Regions from separate parts of the Streptomyces griseus subsp. griseus genome, predicted to be linked through region 2. Evidence: riboswitches for the same ligand, from Rfam matches in the RefSeq annotation. Region 2 holds a riboswitch; each other region holds the start of a gene.
The links. A riboswitch is a leader RNA that binds a small molecule or an ion and turns the genes downstream of it on or off. The one in region 2 is predicted to bind thiamine pyrophosphate.
Positions count from the first base shown of each region.

Region 1 (6,424 bases), 2.2 Mb from region 2:
ATGGGCGCACGACACCGCGGACCACCTCTACCAGGCAAGGCCCGTCAGGTGTACGGCGGCGCGACGGTGGTGGAGGGGTCGATGACTCAGGGGGCCGGTCAGGAACCCGTGGTGCGGACGGCGACGTTGCGTGACTTCAGAGTTCCGCCGTACGCACAGACGCCCGTACCACCGCAGACGCCCGGAGCGGCGCCGCACCCGTCACTGCCCCCGCACGCGCCGGCGCCCGTGCCGCACGCCTCTGTGCCCCCGCACGCCTCCGCACCACCCCACCTGCCGCACCCCGGGAACGCGGCCGTCGGCGACGAACCCCCGGAGGGGTACACCCCCACCGAGCGCGACCTCCCCGTCATCAACCGCGGCGACACCGTCCAGGTGCAGACCGTCCCCGAACCCCGCCCCGACAACGGGGAGGGGCGCGGCCCGCTCTTCGTCGTCGGCGACGTCCACGGCTATCTCGACGAGCTGGTGGCCGCCCTCGCCGCCCAGGGCCTCATCGACGCCGACGGCAACTGGGCCGCGGGCAACGCCCGGCTCTGGTTCCTCGGCGACTTCACCGACCGCGGCCCCGACGGCATCGGGGTCATCGACCTCGTCATGCGGCTCTCGGCGGAGGCTGCGGCGGCGGGCGGCTACTGCAAGGCCCTGATGGGCAATCACGAGCTGCTCCTCATCGGCGCCAAGCGGTTCGCCGACACCCCCGTCAACTCCGGGGCCGGCACCGCCACCTTCCAGGCCGCCTGGCTGCTCAACGGCGGCCAGAAGAACGACATGGACCGCCTCCAGGACGTCCACCTCCAGTGGATGTCCCGACTCGACGCGGTCGTCGAGGAGGACGGGCATCTGCTGATGCACTCCGACACGACGGCCTACCTCGACTACGGCTCCACCATCGAGGACGTCAACGACACGATCACCGCCATCCTCACCCGTAACGACGCCGACGAGTGCTGGGACCTCTTCCGCAAGCTCACCAAGCGGTTCGCCTTCCGCGACGAGGGCGGCGCCGAAGCGGTGCGCGAGCTGCTGGCGACGTACGGCGGACAGCGCGTCGTCCACGGTCACAGCCCCATTCCGTACCTCCTCGGCGAGGTCGGCACGGAGGACGGCGAGGACGGTTCGGGGCCGGTGGTGAACGGTCCGCACGTGTACGCGGACGGGCTCGCCATCGCCATGGACGGCGGAGTGACCATGGCCGGAAAGCTACTGGTCGTCCAACTCCCCCTGCATGACTGAGCCCTGGCCGGGAAGGGGCATCTGGATCGGACCGCGCCGATCATCGGGCCCAATTCCGGAAACACCCTGTCACCACGCGCCGTGAGCGCTCTACCATCGGCTCATCAGTGGCAGGCTCTCCTCCGTTTCCGCCCGATCGCCCGGTCAACGCGGGCTGCCGGGCCCGACGGAGCATCGGGGGATGCAGATGACAAGCGCTCCGCACCTGCAGGCAGAGGACGGTCCCGAGTACGCGCGGATCCTCGGCGACGCACTGCGTCACGCCCATGAGCGCCCGGACCTGGAGGGCGTCGGCGACCGGCTCAACACCGAGCAGCTGCGCACGATGGCGCTCAACGCCACAGCGCTGATAACCGCGGCCGCCGCCACCGAGTACGAGCGCTACGTCAAGGCCCGGGCCGAGCTGCGCGCGGCGAGCGCCACGCTCCCGGAGGGCGAGCGGTACGCGGACGGCTCCGGCGCGGCCGGGCCGGGCGCCGGCATAGGGGCGGTCCTCACGGTCCTCACTCCACTGCTCGCGGGCACCGCCGCCGTCATCTTCCTGCTCGTCGGCTATCTGCTGAAGGCGGTCAGCCCGTCGGTCGCCTTCGGCACCACCCTGGTCGCGGCCGGGTGGTTCTTCGCCGCTGTCGCCGCCGCGGCCATCCTGGTCGCCGCCGTGGGGCTGCTCGTCACCGCCCTGCGCAACGGCTCCACCTCGCGGGCCGCCGAGGACGAGGAGGACGAGCTTCCGGAGGAGGTCGCCCGGGCCCGGGAGGCCTGGCGCCACGCGCTGCTGGAGCGCGGCATCCTGCCGTTCCTGCGGGACGCCCTGGCCGACCCGGCCGCGGGCCCCGCCGCGCGGACCCCGCACCGCTCGCCCCACCGCATCCCGAAGGTCGGCTACAGCAGGCCGGACTTCTCCGGTCCGGAGGACGGTCCGTCGGCCGGACCCCGGCCGACCTTCACGAGCCCCGACTTCACCAGCCCGGACTTCGGCGGGCCGGACCACCGGCCGGAGTAGGGCCCGTTGGGTTCCGGAAACGCCACAGGCCGGGGCGGCGAGTGCCGCGCCCGGCCTGTGCGGTGCTCCGGCCCTGCCGGAGCGGTGGATCAGCCCACCTGCGGGGCGAGCTTCGGGTTGGTGCCGTACTGGTTCGGCTCCTGCTTGCCCTCGGAGGCGAGGAAGACGATCAGGACGATGGCACCGATCAGCGGGATCAGCACGAGCAGCAGCCACCAGCCCGAGCGGCTGGTGTCGTGCAGACGGCGCACGGCGACCGCGAGCGACGGGATGAGGATCGCGAGGGAGTAGATGTAGGAAAGGATCTCCGTGCCGATCAGGCTGGCGATGATCGACAGGACGATGCTGATCACAAAGCTGACCAGCGTGAACATCCAGAACTCCTTGCGGCGCGCGCGCCCGCTGAAGCCTGCGTAGTTCTTGAGTACTGCCAGGTACCAGTCCATGGTGTTTCCCTCCCCGAGGCCCTCGTGCGAGGGCCGCCAAATTTCAGCCAAGCAAGCCGGAAAGTAAGCCACAGATAAGGAACGGGTCAAGCTCAGTTGACGCAGCTGCGAAACGTACATACAGCTGCCACACGACTGTGTCCATACTGTCGCTTAACAAGGTCCGCTATCACACCAGATGATGATCAAGCTCGCAAGATACTCATAGGGGGTGATCTGCGGCGCGAGGTCACCGGCCCGTACGGAGACCGCCCCCGACAACCGCGAACGGTTGCCGGGGGCGGGTGTGAAGGGGCCGTCTACTCGGCGATCGGCAGGTAGACCCGGTTGCCGGACGCTGCGAACTCCTTCGACTTCTCGGCCATGCCCTCCTCGATCTCCTCCTGCGAACCGCCGTGCTGACGGCGGATGTCCTGGGAGATCTTCATCGAGCAGAACTTCGGTCCGCACATGGAGCAGAAGTGCGCTGTCTTCGCCGGCTCGGCGGGCAGCGTCTCGTCGTGGAACTCCCGCGCCGTGTCCGGGTCGAGGGCCAGGTTGAACTGGTCCTCCCACCGGAACTCGAACCGCGCGTCGGAGAGCGCGTCGTCCCACTCCTGAGCGCCCGGGTGCCCCTTGGCGAGGTCGGCCGCGTGCGCGGCGATCTTGTAGGTGATGACCCCGGTCTTCACGTCGTCCCGGTTGGGCAGCCCCAGGTGCTCCTTGGGCGTGACGTAACAGAGCATCGCCGTGCCCCACCAGGCGATCATCGCGGCACCGATGCCCGAGGTGATGTGGTCGTAGGCGGGCGCGACATCCGTGGTCAGCGGACCGAGCGTGTAGAACGGCGCCTCCTCACAGATCTCCTGCTGGAGGTCGATGTTCTCCTTGATCTTGTGCATCGGGACATGCCCGGGGCCCTCGATCATCGTCTGCACGCCGAACCGCTTGGCGATCGTGTTGAGCTCGCCCAGCGTCCGCAGTTCGGCGAACTGCGCCTCGTCGTTGGCGTCCGCGATCGATCCGGGGCGCAGCCCGTCACCGAGGGAGTAGGTGACGTCGTACGTCGCCAGGATCTCGCAGAGCTCCTCGAAGTGCTGGTAGAGGAAAGACTCCTGGTGATGCGCCAGGCACCAGGCCGCCATGATCGACCCACCGCGCGAGACGATGCCGGTCTTACGACGGGCCGTCAGCGGGACGTACGGCAGGCGCACTCCGGCGTGCACCGTCATGTAGTCCACGCCCTGCTCGGCCTGTTCGATGACGGTGTCCTTGTAGATCTCCCAGGTCAGCTCCTCGGCCCGGCCGTCCACCTTCTCCAACGCCTGGTAGAGCGGCACCGTTCCGATCGGCACGGGGGAGTTGCGCAGCACCCACTCACGGGTGGTGTGGATGTTGCGGCCGGTGGAGAGGTCCATGACCGTGTCGGCGCCCCACTTGGTCGCCCAGGTCATCTTGTCGACCTCCTCCTCGATGGAGGAGGTGACGGCCGAGTTGCCGATGTTGGCGTTGACCTTCACCAGGAACCGCTTGCCGATGATCATCGGCTCGATCTCGGGGTGGTTGACGTTGGCCGGCAGCACGGCCCGGCCCGCCGCGATCTCCTCCCGCACGACTTCGGCCTCGACGTTCTCCCGGATGGCGACGTACTCCATCTCCGGGGTGATCTCCCCCCGCCGGGCGTATGCGAGCTGCGTGACGGGCCGTCCGTCGCGGCTGCGGCGCGGCTGACGCGGACGGCCGGGGAAGACGGCGTCGAGGTTGCGCAGCCCGCCGCGCGGCGAGGTGTGCTTGAGCCCGTCGTCCTCGGGGCGGACCGGGCGGCCCGCGTACTCCTCGGTGTCGCCGCGGGCGATGATCCAGTTATCCCGCAGGGGAGCGAGGCCCCGGCGGACATCGGTGTCGATGGCGGGATCGGTGTACGGCCCCGACGTGTCGTACAGCGCCACGTCCTTGCCGTTGGTGAGGTGCACCTGTCGGACCGGCACCCGGAGGTCCGGGCGCGAGCCCTGGACGTACCCCTTGTGCCAGCCGATGGACTTCCCGGCCTCGTCGTCCGGAGTGCCGTCCGGCGTTCCGTCGTTCTGTTTCGAGGCAGGCGTGCGTGCGTCCGCTGTGGTCATGAGACCTACTCCCTACGCCGGCATTACCCGGTAACAGGTTCGGCGGTCGGCGCAGCCATGTCCCGTACGGATGTACGGCGATCAGCGCCCTCTCAGCCCGGTGCTCCGAGCTCCCGCGTGTGCAAAGGTGCCTCCACGCTAGCGTCCTTTCCGGCGAGCTGACCAGAGGGCCCTCCCGTTCTTGCGATGATCGCCCCGTGACCTCCCCCCAAAGCGACCCCGCACCCCAGCCGCCCCAGGGCCACAGCCACGGACATACGCACAGCCATGGTCCCGCCGCCCCGGTCTCCAAGCATCTGCGCAAGGTCATCGCCGCCGTCCTGATCCCGTTCGCCACGGCGGTCGTCGTCGGCCTGATCGCGTTCTGGCCCGGCGGCGTCCCCGCCCACGAGCGCACCGGCGTCGGATTCGACCGGCAGACCCAGGACGGCAAGGTCGTCCAGGTCGTCAAGGTCGACTGCGCCGACGTCAACGCCTCACAGGTACCACCCACCGGTGACACCTCCACCCCCTCGGGCCGCGAGGCCGTCAACGAGCAGCAGGGGGAGTGCGCGAAGGCGACCGTCGAGGTGACCAGCGGCGACGACAAGGGCCGTAAGTTCGTCGAGGTGGTCCAGCCGGACGCGCCCCGCCAACTGCGCGAGGGCCAGGGCGTGGTCGTGGCGTACGCCCCCGACGCGCCCCGCGACCTCCAGTACAGCGTCACCGATGTGAACCGGAAGATCCCGATGACGCTGCTGGCGGCGATCTTCGCCCTGGCGGTGGTCGCGGTGGGCCGGCTGCGCGGGGTGATGGCGCTGGTGGCGCTGGCCGTCTCGTTCGCCGTGCTGACCCTGTTCATCCTGCCGGCGATCCTGCAGGGCTCGAATCCGCTGGTGGTGGCGGTGATCGGGGCCAGCGCCATCATGCTGGCGGCGCTCTACATGTGCCACGGGGTGACGGCCCGTACGTCCGTCGCGGTCATCGGCACGCTGATCTCACTGCTGCTGATCGGGCTGCTCGGCTCGCTGTTCATCGGCTGGGCCGATCTGAGCGGCAACACCGACGACAACACCGGCCTCATCCACGGTCTCTACCCGGACATCGACATGAGCGGTCTGCTGCTGGCCGGTGTCATCATCGGATCGCTCGGGGTACTCGACGATGTGACGGTCACCCAGACCTCCGCCGTCTGGGAATTGCACCAGGCGGACCCGCAGATGGGCTGGCGCGGGCTGTACCGGGCAGGTATCCGCATCGGACGGGACCACATCGCCTCCGTCGTGAACACCCTGGTGCTGGCGTACGCGGGCGCGGCGCTGCCCCTGCTACTGCTCTTCTCCATCGCCCAGTCCAGTGTGGGCACGGTGGCCAACAGCGAGCTGGTCGCCGAGGAGATCGTCCGGACGCTGGTCGGTTCGATCGGTCTGGTCGCCTCGGTGCCGGTGACGACGGTGCTCGCCGCGCTGGTGGTCTCCGCCGACCGTCCGGGCGCCTCCACCCCCTCATCCACGGCCGCCGCCCCCGCACGGACCGGCAGGGGGCGCCGGCGTAAGGCGTGAGAGGCGCGAGGCGGGGCTGTACGGGCCGGCTCAGCCCGCGTTCTGCTCCTCGGCGAGGATGCGGCCGAGCGCCTCCTCCAGGTTCCCGTCGAAGTC
Region 1 is NZ_CP032543.1:3,834,171-3,840,594, reverse strand. It holds gene D6270_RS17105 (metallophosphoesterase) at 82-1,236, shown strand; gene D6270_RS17100 (hypothetical protein) at 1,418-2,239, shown strand; gene D6270_RS17095 (DUF805 domain-containing protein) at 2,329-2,685, opposite strand; gene thiC (phosphomethylpyrimidine synthase ThiC) at 2,985-4,787, opposite strand; TPP riboswitch at 4,780-4,914, opposite strand; gene D6270_RS17085 (YibE/F family protein) at 4,985-6,328, shown strand; gene D6270_RS17080 (SsgA family sporulation/cell division regulator) at 6,359-6,424, opposite strand, start outside.
Region 1: it holds a riboswitch for thiamine pyrophosphate, as region 2 does, so the genes downstream of both, thiC (phosphomethylpyrimidine synthase ThiC) here and thiO (glycine oxidase ThiO) in region 2, are expected to answer to the same signal.

Region 2 (6,424 bases):
GCGTCGTCTCCGCCCACCGGCCGCGTGGCACCACGCACTCGTTGACGGCGGCGGCGACCCCGGAGGGCGCTGTGGTCAGGGCGGCGACGAGCCGGTCCAGCGCGGTGCCGGCGTCGAGGCTGCGCGGCTCCCCGTTGACCGAGACGGATACCTGAGGGGTCATACGGACTGCTCCTGGAGTACGGGGGCGGAGCCGGCGGACGTGAACCGGCCCGGGGTGAAGGGACGGGCCACCTCGGGCAGCTCGCCGGTGGTCAGCGCCTCGGCCATCGCGTCGCCGGTGACGGGCGTCAGCAGGACGCCGTTGCGGTGGTGGCCGGTGGCGAGGAGGAGACCAGGCAGGGCGGTCGGGCCGAGCAGCGGGGCGTTGTCGGGGGACGCGGGGCGCAGTCCGGCCCGGGTCTCGGTGAGCGGCAGCTCGGTGATGCCGGGCACCAGCTCGTGGGCGTCGCGCAGCAGCTCGTAGACGCCGCCGGCGGTGACCGTGGTGTCCCAGCCCATCTCCTCGCTGGTGGCGCCGACGACCAGCTCTCCGTTCTCGCGCGGTACGAGATAGAGGTGGCCGCCCCGGACGACGGCCCGCACGGTCCGGCTGAGGAAGGGGGCGTACGCCGGGGGCACGGTGAGCCGTAGGACCTGGCCCTTGACCGGCCGGACCGGCGGCAGAACCTCCTCGGGCACCCCCGCGAGCCGCCCGCTGAGACTGCCCGCCGCCAGCACGACCTGGTCGGCCGCCGGCTCCGTACCGTCACCGAGCATCGCCCCGGCGGCCCGGCCCCCGCTGACGGTGAGCCGCTCGGCGGCCGCCCTGCGGAACACCACCCCCGCCCGTTCGCACGCGGCCAGCAGCGCCGCCGCGAGCCGGCGCGGATCCACCTGGTGGTCACCGTCCACCCGCAGCCCGCCCCGCACCCCGGGCGCGAGCATCGGCTCCAGACGGCGGCACTCACGGCCGCTCAGCCAGACCGACTCCAGCCCCGAGCGCTCCTGGAGAGCGTGCAGCTCCCGCAGATGGGCCCGGTCGTCGGAGTCCAGCGCGACGGCCAGCGTGCCGCAGGTGCGGAAACCGGTCTCCCGGCCGCTCGCCGCCTCCAGCTCCGCGACGAACTCCGGATAGCGGGCGGCGGAGGCGAGGTTGAGGCCGAGCAGCATCTCCTCGCCGTAGTGCAGTTCGGTGACGGCGGCCAGCATGCCCGCCGCGACCTGGGCGGCGCCGCCGCCCGGATCGGGGTCGGCCACGGTGACGCCCAGCCCGCGCTGGGCCGCCCGCCAGGCGGTGACCAGGCCGATGATCCCGCCCCCGATGACGAGGACGTCGGATCCTGAGCTTCCCCCCGGGATTCCGGAGGCTTTCCCCGAGACGCGCATGGGTGTCCAGCCCCTCCCTTCGCCGGCATGACCCGGATCAGGTTCGTACGGTCGGAGGCCGCCCAGCCTCCCTCTCAGCCCGGTGCGTCCGGGCTCCCGCGAGTGTTCTACCGTGGCCAGCCTAACGCTCGCCGCCGACAAGGGAGCAGCCGCCGTGGCCCGTTCACTCGACGGACTCGTCCTGTCGCCCGTCGCCGACCAGGCCCCGGGCCAGGTCGGTACCCGCACCCGCTTCACCTACCACGAGCGGGGCGGCACGGTCTGGGCCGAGTACGCGGGCGGTGACGTGGTGCGCGGCCATCTCGTCGGCACCCGCCGGGGGGACGCCCTCGACTTCCGCTACGTCCAGCTCAAGGAGGACGGGACGACCTCTTCCGGACACTGCCTCTCCACCGTCTCCGAACTCCCGGACGGCCGGGTGCGGCTGGACGAGCGCTGGGCGTGGGAGTCCCAGGAGGGCGGCGGGACGAGCGTGGTGGAGGAAGTCATCATCTGATCCGTAGTCAGATGAATAGACTGGTACGCGTGAGCGAGCAGACGGAACACCACGCGGCGCGGCAGCGCACACGGAACGCCGTGATCGTCGGAGCGGGCATGGCGGGTGTGCAGACCGCCGTCGCCCTGCGGGAAGCCGGCTTCACCGGCACCGTCACCCTGATCGGCGCCGAACCCCACCAGCCCTACGACCGGCCGCCGCTGTCCAAGGCGGTGCTGCTCGGCAAGGCCGAGGACTCCGCCTTCGACGTCGACTTCGAGGCGCTGGAGATCACGCTCCGCCTCGGCCTGGACGTCACCGCCCTGCGCGCCGCCGACCATGTCCTGGACACGGCGGGCGGCCCCGTCCCCTACGACGTCCTCGTCCTGGCGACCGGTGCCGAGCCCATCGCCCTGCCCGGCACCGAGGGCGTCCCCGGCGTCCATCTGCTGCGCACCCTCGACGACGCCGCCCGGCTGCGGCCCGTCCTGGAGCAGAGCCACGACGTGGTCGTCGTCGGGGCGGGGTGGATCGGCGCCGAGTTCGCCACCGCCGCCCGCGCCGCCGGGTGCGCGGTCACCGTCGTCGAGGCCGCCGCCCGCCCGCTCGCCGGCACCCTGCCCGCCGAGGTCGCCGCCCCGATGGCCGACTGGTACGCGGAGAGTGGCGCCGAACTCCTCACCGAGGCCCGGGTGGAGCGCGTCGAGGGGTCCACCGTGGTCCTCGCGGACGGCCGGACCCTGCCCGCCGGAGCCGTCGTGGTCGGCATCGGCGCCCGCCCCGCCACCGGCTGGCTCGCCGGCTCCGGGATCGAACGCGGCCCGGACGGCTCGGTCACCGCCGACAGCGCCCTGCGCACCTCCCTGCCCGATGTGTACGCGGTCGGTGACTGCGCCTCCTTCCCCTCCGCCCGCTACGGCGAACGCCTGCTGATCCACCACTGGGACAACGCCCTTCAGGGGCCGCGCACCGCCGCCGCCGCGATCCTCGCCGCGGAGAGCGGCGCGCCGCTCCCGGTCCACGACCCCGTCCCGTACTTCTGGTCCGAGCAGTTCGGCCGCTTCGTGCAGTACGCCGGCCACCACGCCCACGCCGACGCCCTGGTCTGGCGCGGCGACGGTGCGGAGGCCACCTGGTCGGTGTGCTGGCTGAAGGCCGGGGCACTGGTCGCCGTCCTCGCGGTGGGCCGCCCGCGCGACCTCGCCCAGGGCCGCAAGCTCATCGAATCCGGGGCCGTCCTCGACCCCGACCGGGTCGCCGACCCCGCCGTACCGCTGAAGTCCACCGCCCTGTGACACCCCGGGCCGACCCCCTGTGACCACCCGGGCCCACCCCCGTACGGTCGGCCCGGCTACCGGCTGTCAGTCCCGGATGGCACGCTTGTCCTTGTGACCGAGATCGACGCAAAGACCGATGCACTCGTCCCCGCCTGGCTCCACCTCCCCGACATCGCGGAAAAGCTCGACGTCGAGGTGACGCGTGTACGGCAGCTGGTCAAGGAAGGCCAGCTCATCGCCGTACGCCGTGGTGAGAACCGGACGCTTCAGGTGCCTGCCGCCTTCATCGACGGCGACAAGGTGGTCAAGGGCCTCTCCGGCACCCTGACCCTCCTGAGGGACGACGGCTATTCCGACGAAGAGATGCTGGAGTGGCTCTTCACCCCCGACCCGACCCTGCCCGGCACCCCCGCCCAGGCGCTGAGCGAGAATCGCGGTACGGAGGTGAAGCGCCGCGCGCAGGCGCTCGCCGTCTGACCGACACGACAGGAAGCGGCGTACGGGCCCCGCGTGCAGCGCGCGGCCCGTGCACCGCCACGACCACGGGGGGACTCCACCATGCCCACGCCTCGCGAGCAGCTGTCCGATGCCCGGCTCTATCTGTGCACGGACGCCCGTAAGCGGCAGGGCGACCTTCCGGCCTTCCTGGACGCCGTGCTCTCCAGCGGTGTCGACGTGGTCCAGCTCCGGGACAAGGGCATGGAGGCCGCCGAGGAGCTGGAGCACCTCGAGGTCCTCGCTGACGCCTGCCGCCGCCACGGCAAGCTCCTCGCCGTCAACGACCGCGCCGATGTCGCGCACGCCATCGGCGCCGACGTCCTGCACCTGGGCCAGGGCGACCTGCCCGTGCCGGCCGCCCGCGCGATCATCGGGAACGACCGGCTGATCGGCCGCTCCACGCACGCCGAGTCCGAGGTCGACGCAGCCGTCGCCCAGGACGGTGTGGACTACTTCTGCACCGGCCCCTGCTGGCCCACCCCCACCAAGCCCGGCCGCCACGCCCCCGGCCTCGGCCTCGTGCGGTACGCCGCCTCCCTGGAGCAGCCCCGCCCCTGGTTCGCGATCGGCGGCATCGACGCGGGGAACCTGGACGAGGTGCTGGAGGCGGGCGCCCGCCGCATCGTCGTCGTCCGGGCGATCACCGCGGCGGACGACCCGGCGGCAGCCACCGCCGAGCTGGCGAAGCGGGTCCGGGCGCACGCCCTCTGAACAGCTCTTTCGCCCTCTCCGATGCGCTGCCGTCCCAAGGGGTGGACGACAAAACGGCAAAACGAGACAATCTCGGCCGCTCTGGTTGGGGAGGCGTCCACCCCCTGGTTAACCTCGCCATATGGCCCTTGGGACACCTTCCACCAGGACGGACCACGCACGCACGGTGCGTGACCTTCTCGCGACCGGCAAGACCTCGTACTCCTTCGAGTTCTGGGCGCCCAAGACCGAGAAGGGCGAGCGCAACCTCTGGAACGCGCTGCGCCGGATCGAGTCGGTGCGCCCGAGCTTCGTCTCGGTGACCTACGGGGCCGGTGGCTCCACCCGGTCCGGGACCGTGCGGGCGACCCAGCAGATCGCCGCCGACTCCACGCTCACCCCGGTCGCCCATCTCACCGCCGTCAGCCACTCGGTCGCCGAGCTGCGCAACATGATCGGCCAGTACGCCGACGCCGGGATCAGGAACATCCTCGCGGTCCGCGGCGACCCGCCCGGCGACCCGATGGGGGAGTGGGTGGAGCACCCGCAGGGCGTGAAGTACGCGGCCGACCTCGTCCGCCTCATCAAGGAGTCCGGCGACTTCTGCGTCGGCGTCGCCGCGTTCCCCGAGATGCACCCGCGCTCCACCGACTGGGAGAGCGATATCGGCCACTTCGTCGACAAGTGCCGGGCCGGGGCCGACTACGCGATCACCCAGATGTTCTTCCGCCCCGAGGACTACCTCCGGATGCGTGACCGGGTGGTCGCGGCCGGTTGCGATACGCCGGTGATCCCCGAGGTCATGCCGCTCACCAGTGTGAAGCAACTGGAAAGATTCTCCCGGCTCAGCAACGCGACCGTCCCTGAGCCGCTGAAAGAGCGGATCCTCGCGGTCAAGGACGATCCGGCCGCTGTACGCTCCATCGGTATCGAGTTCGCAACGGAGTTCTGCGCGAAACTGCTGTCCGAGGGTGTGCCCGGGCTGCACTTCATCACGCTCAACAACTCGACGGCAACGCTCGAAATCTACGAGAATCTCGGACTGCACAAGCAGTCGTGACCGGCCGTACCCGCCCCCGAGCGGCTGCGGCCGCAGGAGGGGGCGGGCGTGGGCTGGACGGTCCTCTACATCGCATTCGGCTTGGTGGCGCTGTGGCTGCTGGGTGAGGTGCTGCTGCAGTACAAGGCACGGCTGCGCTGGCGGCTCCTCGCCTTCGGCGGCTTCCTCGGCGTGGTCATGGGCGTCCTGCTCGCCTCCGTCCCGGTCATCGTCGTCGGCGCCCTCGCCTTCGCCACCGGCCAGACCTACGTGACGCTCTCCTTCCGGCGCGGCTTCTCCACCGGCTGGGCCATAGGCGGCAGTCCGGGCGAGAGCCGCCGTCGCAAGCGCGGCGAGGGCGCGGCGGCCAAGGAGCCCACGCTGGAGGTCTCCGGCCTGGAGGTCTCGGACCCCGCGGCGGAAGCGGACTTCGACTCCTTCGGTCACGGCTCCGGTACTCCGGCCGCCGCGTCCAACACCCCCACCTCGGTGTACGAGCCGCAGCCGCTGCCCGACGACACCGGCCAGTACGGCGTGTACAGCGACCCCGGCTACGCGGCGAACGGCGCCGGGGGCCAGGACCAGCACGGGTACGAGCCGGACCACGCGGCCCAGCCGCAGTTCGCCGCGTACGACCCGTACACCGGTTACGACCCGCAGCAGGGCCAGGACACCTACACGGGACCGTACGACTACGGGACCGGCCAGCAGAGTTACGCCGCCTACTCCGACCCGTACATCGGCACCACCAACGGGTCGTCCCCCTACGCCGGTTACGACGCCTACGGCAACGGCGGCACCGGCTACGACAGCCAGGGCGGCCAGCAAAGTTACGCCGACCCCCACGCGCAGGGCTACGGCGCGGACCCGTACACCACGGACACCCCGCCCGGGGGCGTCTGGGTCCCGCAGCAGCGCGACGCCGAGCAGCACCCCCCGATGCCTCCCGAGCAGCCCGCCCCGTACGGCCAGGGCAATGGCAACGGCTACGACACCGGCCAGAACGAGCAGTACCGCTACTGAGACGGACTCCGCGGCTCGTCAGGCCTTACGGCGAGCCGCGGACGTCGTCGCCGA
Region 2 is NZ_CP032543.1:1,646,925-1,653,348, reverse strand. It holds gene thiS (sulfur carrier protein ThiS) at 1-163, opposite strand, end outside; gene thiO (glycine oxidase ThiO) at 160-1,368, opposite strand; TPP riboswitch at 1,366-1,478, opposite strand; gene D6270_RS07640 (avidin-fold protein) at 1,523-1,864, shown strand; gene D6270_RS07635 (NAD(P)/FAD-dependent oxidoreductase) at 1,894-3,138, shown strand; gene D6270_RS07630 (Rv2175c family DNA-binding protein) at 3,232-3,597, shown strand; gene thiE (thiamine phosphate synthase) at 3,679-4,329, shown strand; gene metF (methylenetetrahydrofolate reductase [NAD(P)H]) at 4,451-5,368, shown strand; gene D6270_RS07615 (SCO2102 family sporulation regulator) at 5,417-6,370, shown strand.

Region 3 (6,424 bases), 3.9 Mb from region 2:
GCCGACCGGACCGTGCCCCTGCTGGACGGCCGCCGCGTCGCCACCGTCGCCCTGCCCGGCGTTCCGGCCGACACGGAGGGCAGCGCGGCGTGCTCGCTCTCCGTCTAGCCCGCGGTACCCACCCCCTCGTCCTGGTCCGGCGGCTCCTCGTGGCCGCCGCCTCCGCCGGTGTCGGCTTCCTGCTCCTCTGCTCCCTGGGGTACGCCGCCGCGCACCCCGCGTCCGCCGGTTCGGTGCTGCGGCTGCTGTGGTGCTTCATCCCGCTGGCCGCCACCGTGCAGTTCGCCGTCGCGGTGGCCCGTACGGACCCGAGCACGCGCCCCCGGCCGGGCCTCTCCTCCGTCGGCCTCGGCCCGGTGCGGCTCTCGGCGCTGGCCGCCGTCTCGACCGCGATCTCCACCACGCTCGGCTCCCTGGTGGCGCTGCTCTTCTTCCTGCATCTGCGGGGCGATCTGACCGGGATGCCGTTCGACGGCGGCGCGGCGGAGTTCCTCGGCGCGGGCACCCCGTTGCCGCTGGCCGCCGCCTTGATGCTGCTGGCCCTCGTACCGGTGGCGTCGACGACGGCGAGCGCGCTCGCGCTGCGGTCCCGGCCCGACCCGGCCCGGGACACCTTCGGCTCCGAGGAACTCCCGGAGCCCGCCCCCGCGCCGAGCGGCCTTCCCTGGGGAGTGGCGCTGGTGGCCGTGGGGCTGGCGGTGGAGGCGTACGCGTCCCGGGAGGGGGCCGGGAGCGCGTTCCCGCTGCCGGGCCGGTTCGAGGCGACCCCGGTCGCGGTGCTGGCGGGGTGGACGCTCACCGCGATCGGCCTGGCCGCGGCCGGTCCCGGGCTGACGTACCTGTGCGGGCGGGCGCTTCAGGCGGTGCGCCCCGGTGGTGCCCGGCTGCTGGCCGGCCGGGTCCTGATGGACGAGGCGCGCCGGATCGGCCGCCCGCTCGGCATCGTCTGCGCTGTGTTCGCCGCGGTGTTCGCCGCCTCGGTGCTGTACGGGGGCGACGAGCGCCCCTGGGGACCGCTCACCGCACTGGGTGCGCTGCTGGTCCTCGGCTGTACGGCGGCGACGCTGCTGACCTCTGCCCTGGAGGCGAAGCAGGCCCGCGCCCACACGACCGAAGCACTGCTGCGGATGGGCGCCCCGGCCTCGGTCCTGCGCACCGCGACCGCACTGCGGGCCGCGGCTCTGCTGGCCCTGTTCGCCCCGCTGACCTGGGTGATCGCAGAACTGGCGGCACTGCCGCTGGCGAAGTAGGCGGCGGGGGCGCGGCTGATGGGGGCAGGGGCTCAGGGGTGGCTGGCGAGGCGGGCGGTCAGGGCGTCGAAGAAGGCCTCCCAGCCGTCCTCGGCCGCCGCGTACTGCTCCGCCGTGAGGTTGCCGCCCCGCTGCTGGAAGGCCAGTTCGGTGGTGGCGTGGCCGAGATCGGTGAAGGTGACCGTGACGGTCTCGCCCTCCGCGTCCTCGGGCGCCGAGCCGTCCTTGAGGGTGAAGACCAGGCCGTCCGGCTCGCACACCTCCCGGTACACCCCGTGGAACGGCATCTCGACGCCCGGCATCACGATGACCAGGCTCCACGCGCCGCCGGGCCGTACGTCCATCGACACCCGGTCCAGCGGGACATCGGCCTCGCCGCCGTACCAGGCCGCGAAGTCCTCAGGTGACGTCCAGGCGGCGAAGACCCGGCGCTGCGGGGCGTGCAGCACACGGGTGAGGTCGATGCCCTGGCGGGTGCCACCGTTCATGGTCCCGGTCCTCGTCTCGTGGTCGCGGTCCCCCGGAGGGGCTATGGCTGCGCCTTCAGCTTGCCCGGCCCGCCGCGTCCTGTCCTGTCGCGCCGGTCGGGGGCTGCCCTGTCGTGCCGGTCCCCCGCCAGCACCACCGTCTCCGCCGCGGCGAAGCGGACGCCGACCACCGCGCCCTCGTCCGGGGTGTCCCGCAGGGCGCACTCGGCCTCCAGCACCGGCGCGTTCTCCGGGGTCAGCCGCACGGTCACGTGGTTGCCGCGGAACGTGCGTACGCCGACCGTGCAGCGCAGGCCGTCCTTCTCCGCGCCGATCAGTACCCCGGCGGGGCGGACCAGGAGGTCGGCCTCGCCCTGGGGGGAGCCCTCGGGGACCGGGACCTTGCCCCAGGCGGTGGCGGCGGCCTGGCCGGTGACCGTCGCCGGGGTCACGTTGTCGAAGCCGAGGAAGCGGGCGACGAACGCGGAGGCGGGGCTCTGCCAGACGTCCAGGGGGCTGCCCTCCTGAGCGATCCGGCCGTCCCGCATCACGACGACCCGGTCGGCGAGCGCGAACGCCTCGCCCTGGTCGTGGGTGACGGCGAGCACCGTCGTACCCAGCTCCTGGAAGAGGGTGCGCAGCTCGATGACGAGGCGTTCGCGCAGGCTGCGGTCCAGCTGGCCGAGGGGTTCGTCCAGCATGAGGAGCTTGGGGCTCGGGGCGAGGGCACGGGCGAGGGCGACGCGCTGCTGTTCGCCGCCGGAGAGGGCGGCGACGGCTCGGCGTTCGGCGCCGGGCAGGCCGACCAGGTCGAGGAGCTCGCTGACCCGGCGCTCGGACTCCGCTCGCCCGGTGCCGCGCATCCGCAGCCCGAAGGCGACGTTGGCGCCGACATCGCGGTGCGGGAAGAGCTGGTGGTCCTGGAACATCAGGCCGAGGCCGCGCCGGTGGACCGGGACGCCGCGCTGGTCCCGGCCGGCCAGCAGCACCCGGCCGCCGTCCATGGGCTGGAGCCCGGCGACGGCCCTCAGCAGGGTGGACTTCCCACTGCCGCTGGGGCCGAGCAGGCAGACGATGCGGTGGTCGGCGACCTCCAGGTCGACCGCGTCGAGGGCCGTCCGCTCCCCGAACCGGACGGTGGCGGCTTGCAGGCTCAGCATGGCGTCAGAACTCCCCGGATCGGTCGGTACGGATGCGTTCGAGGAGCAGCAGCGAGGCCGCGCACACCAGCATCAGGATCGTGCTGAGGGCCATCGCCTGCCCGTAGTTGAGCTCCCCGGACCGGCCCAGCAGCCGGGCGACCGCGACCGGCAGGGTCGGGTTGTCGGGCCGGGCGATGAAGACAGTGGCGCCGAACTCCCCGAGCGACACGGCGAACGCGAATCCCGCCGCGACGAGCACCGCACGCCGGACCAGCGGCAGATCGACCTCGCGCCAGGCCCGCAGCGGGGACGCGCCCAGCACGGCGGCGGCCTCGCGCAGCCGGTCGTCCACCGCCCGGAGCACGGGGAGCATGGTTCGTACGACGAAGGGAACGCCGACCAGCGCCTGGGCCAGCGGGACCAGGATCCAGGAGGTCCGCAGGTCCAGCGGCGGCTTGTCGAGGGTGATGAGGAAGCCGAAACCGACGGTGACGGCCGAGACTCCGAGCGGCAGCATCAGCAGTGCGTCGAAGCCGCGTACGAGCCGCCCCGCCCGCCGGGTCAGGGCGGCCGCCGCGAGTCCGCCGACGGCCAGGGCGATGAGGGTGGCGACGAACGCGTACCGGAGGGAGTTGCCGACCGCCTCCAGCGGCGGTACGAGGAAGGTGGAGCCGGTGCCGCCGGCCGACTGAAGGGCCTCGTAGTAGCCGAGGCCATAACCCTCCGGTCCGTCGAACGACCGCTCCACCAGCACGCCGAGTGGCAGCAGGATGAGCAGCAGCGCGGTGAGCAGCACCCCGCCGAGCAGCGCCCACTGTCCGGCGCCGTGCGGGCGGCGGGAGGTCCGCGCCGGGTCGACGAGCTTCAGCGCGCGCTCCCGGCGGCGTACGGTCACGGCGTGCAGGGCGAGGATCGCGCCGACCGCCACGAACTGCACCAGGGTCAGCACGGCGGCCGTCGGCAGGTCGAGGAGCTGGGCGGTCTGGCGGTAGACCTCCACCTCCAGGGTGGAGTAGGCGGGGCCGCCGAGGATCTGCACGACACCGAACGAGGTGAACGTGAAGAGGAAGACCATCAGCGCGGCGGCTGCCACCGCCGGGCCGAGCGCGGGCAGCGTCACCCGCCGCCAGGCGGCGAACCGTCCGGCGCCCAGCACCCGGGCGGCCTCCTCCTGGCGCGGGTCCAGCTGGGACCAGAGCCCGCCGACCGTCCGTACGACCACCGCGTAGTTGAAGAAGACGTGCGCGAGCAGGATCGCCCACACGGTGGTGTCCAGCCGTACGCCCCACAGCTCGTCGAGGAAGCCACCGCGCCCGAGCAGTGCCAGGAACGCGGTGCCGACGACGACGGTGGGCAGCACGAACGGCACGGTGACGACCGCCCGCAGCACCTGCTTGCCCGGAAAGTCGAAGCGGGCGAAGACGTACGCGCCGGGCAGGGCGATCAACAGGGTGAGCGCGGTGGAGGCGAGGGCCTGCCAGGTGGTGAACCAGAGGACGTCGAGGATGTCCGGGCGGGACAGTACGTCGCCGATCCGCCCGAACTGCCAGACGCCGTCCGTCCTCAGCCCGCGTCCGACGATGGAGGCGACGGGGTAGGCGAAGAGGACGGCGAAGAACGCGACGGGCACGGCCATCAGGCCGAGCCGTACCGCCGCTCCGCGCCGCCCGCTTCCTCCGGTGGGACCGGCTACTTCACGACGAGCGAGTGCCACGACCGGACCCACTGCTCACGGTTGGCGGCGATCTTCTCCGGGGCCACCGTCGCCGGCTTGTCGACGCTCTCGCCGAACTCGGTGAAGACCTCCGGCAGCTTCGCGTCCTTCACGACCGGGTTCACGAACATGTTCAGCGGCACGTCCTCCTGGAACGTCTTGCTGATCAGGAAGTCCAGCAGCGCCTTGCCGCCCGCCTCGTTCTTCGCGCCCTTCAGCAGCCCGGCGTACTCGGTCTGCCGGAAGCAGGTCCCGGTGGAGACGCCGGTGGGGGCCTCCTCGGGCTGCGGGTCGGCGTAGAGGACCTCGACGGGAGGGCTGGAGGCGTAGCTGACGACGAGCGGCCGGTCCGCCTTGGCCTTCCTGCCGCCCGCGGAGCCCGAGAACTCCTCGTTGTAGGCCTGCTCCCAGCCGTCGACGACCTTGACGCCGTTGGCCTTGAGCTTCTTCCAGTACGCCTCGTAGCCGTCCTCGCCCTGGGTGGCGACGGTGCCGAGCAGGAAGCCGAGGCCGGGCGAGGAGGTGGCCGCGTTCTCGGTGACGAGGAGGTTCCTGTACGCGGGCTTCAGCAGGTCCTCGAAGGTCTGCGGCGGCGCGAGCTTCTTGTCGGCGAAGAACTTCTTGTCGTAGTTGACGCAGATGTCACCGGTGTCGACGGGCGTCACGCGGTGCCGGCCGTCCTGCTCGGTGCCTGCCAGGACCCGGTCCAGGCCCTTGGCCTCGTACGCGGTGAAGAGGCCGTTGTCGAGGGCGCGGGAGAGCAGGGTGTTGTCGACGCCGAAGAAGACGTCGCCGCGCGGGGAGCCCTTGGTCAGGATCTCCTGGTTGAGCGCGGCACCGGCGTCGCCGCTCTTGAGGAGCTGGACGGTGTAGCCGCTCTCCTCGGTGAACTGCTTCAGCACGTCTTCCGAGGCGTTGAAGGAGTCGTGGGTGACCAGGGTGACGGTCTTGGAGCCGCTGCCCTTGGACGCACCGGATCCGGCCGAGGCGTCGTCGGAGCCGCCGCAGCCCGCGAGGACGGTGACGCCGAGCACCGCGGCGAGCGCGGTCGACGCGTACTTCTTGGTGGTGTTCATGTGATTCCTCCTGGAGGTGACCAGGAAGAGACGCGGCCCCGCCCACGACCGGACGTACCGGAAGCGGGCAGGGCGCAACAGCTTGAGTAAGGTCCGAACTTCCTACCCGGAATGACCCGGGCGAGGTTCAGAGGGTCTGCGGCCAACCTGTCCTCGGTGCCGCACTCTCAGCGCTGTGGCGCTCCCCTGTCGGAATATGAAGTTGATTTCGCGCCCAGGCTACACCGGCGGTTTCCGGCCGGTACGGGTGAGGCCGTCGGCCCCTCAGCGCTCGGAGGCCGCCAGCTGCCCGCAGGCCCCGTCGATCTCCTGGCCGCGGGTGTCCCGGACGGTGACGGGCACGCCGTGGGCCGCGATGGCTTCGACGAACGCCTTCTCGTCCTCGGGGCGCGAGGCGGTCCACTTGGAGCCGGGCGTCGGGTTCAGCGGGATCAGGTTGACGTGGACCCGCTTGCCCTTGAGCAGCCGGCCGAGGAGGTCACCGCGCCAGGCCTGGTCGTTGATGTCCCGGATGAGGGCGTACTCGATGGAGATGCGGCGGCCGGACTTCTCCGCGTACTCCCACGCGGCGTCCAGCACCTCGCGGACGTTCCACCGGGTGTTGACGGGGACGAGGGTGTCGCGCAGCTCGTCGTCCGGGGCGTGCAGCGAGACCGCGAGGCGGCACTTGAAGCCCTCGTCGGAGAAGCGCAGCATCGCCGGGACGAGCCCGACGGTGGAGACGGTGATCCCGCGCTGGGAGAGACCGAGGCCGTCCGGCTCGGGGTCGGTGAGG
Region 3 is NZ_CP032543.1:5,583,142-5,589,565, reverse strand. It holds gene D6270_RS25370 (ABC transporter ATP-binding protein) at 1-108, shown strand, start outside; gene D6270_RS25365 (hypothetical protein) at 90-1,250, shown strand; gene D6270_RS25360 (SRPBCC family protein) at 1,283-1,738, opposite strand; gene D6270_RS25355 (ABC transporter ATP-binding protein) at 1,780-2,877, opposite strand; gene D6270_RS25350 (ABC transporter permease) at 2,882-4,495, opposite strand; gene D6270_RS25345 (thiamine ABC transporter substrate-binding protein) at 4,549-5,649, opposite strand; TPP riboswitch at 5,731-5,847, opposite strand; gene rlmN (dual-specificity RNA methyltransferase RlmN) at 5,914-6,424, opposite strand, start outside.
Region 3: it holds a riboswitch for thiamine pyrophosphate, as region 2 does, so the genes downstream of both, D6270_RS25345 (thiamine ABC transporter substrate-binding protein) here and thiO (glycine oxidase ThiO) in region 2, are expected to answer to the same signal.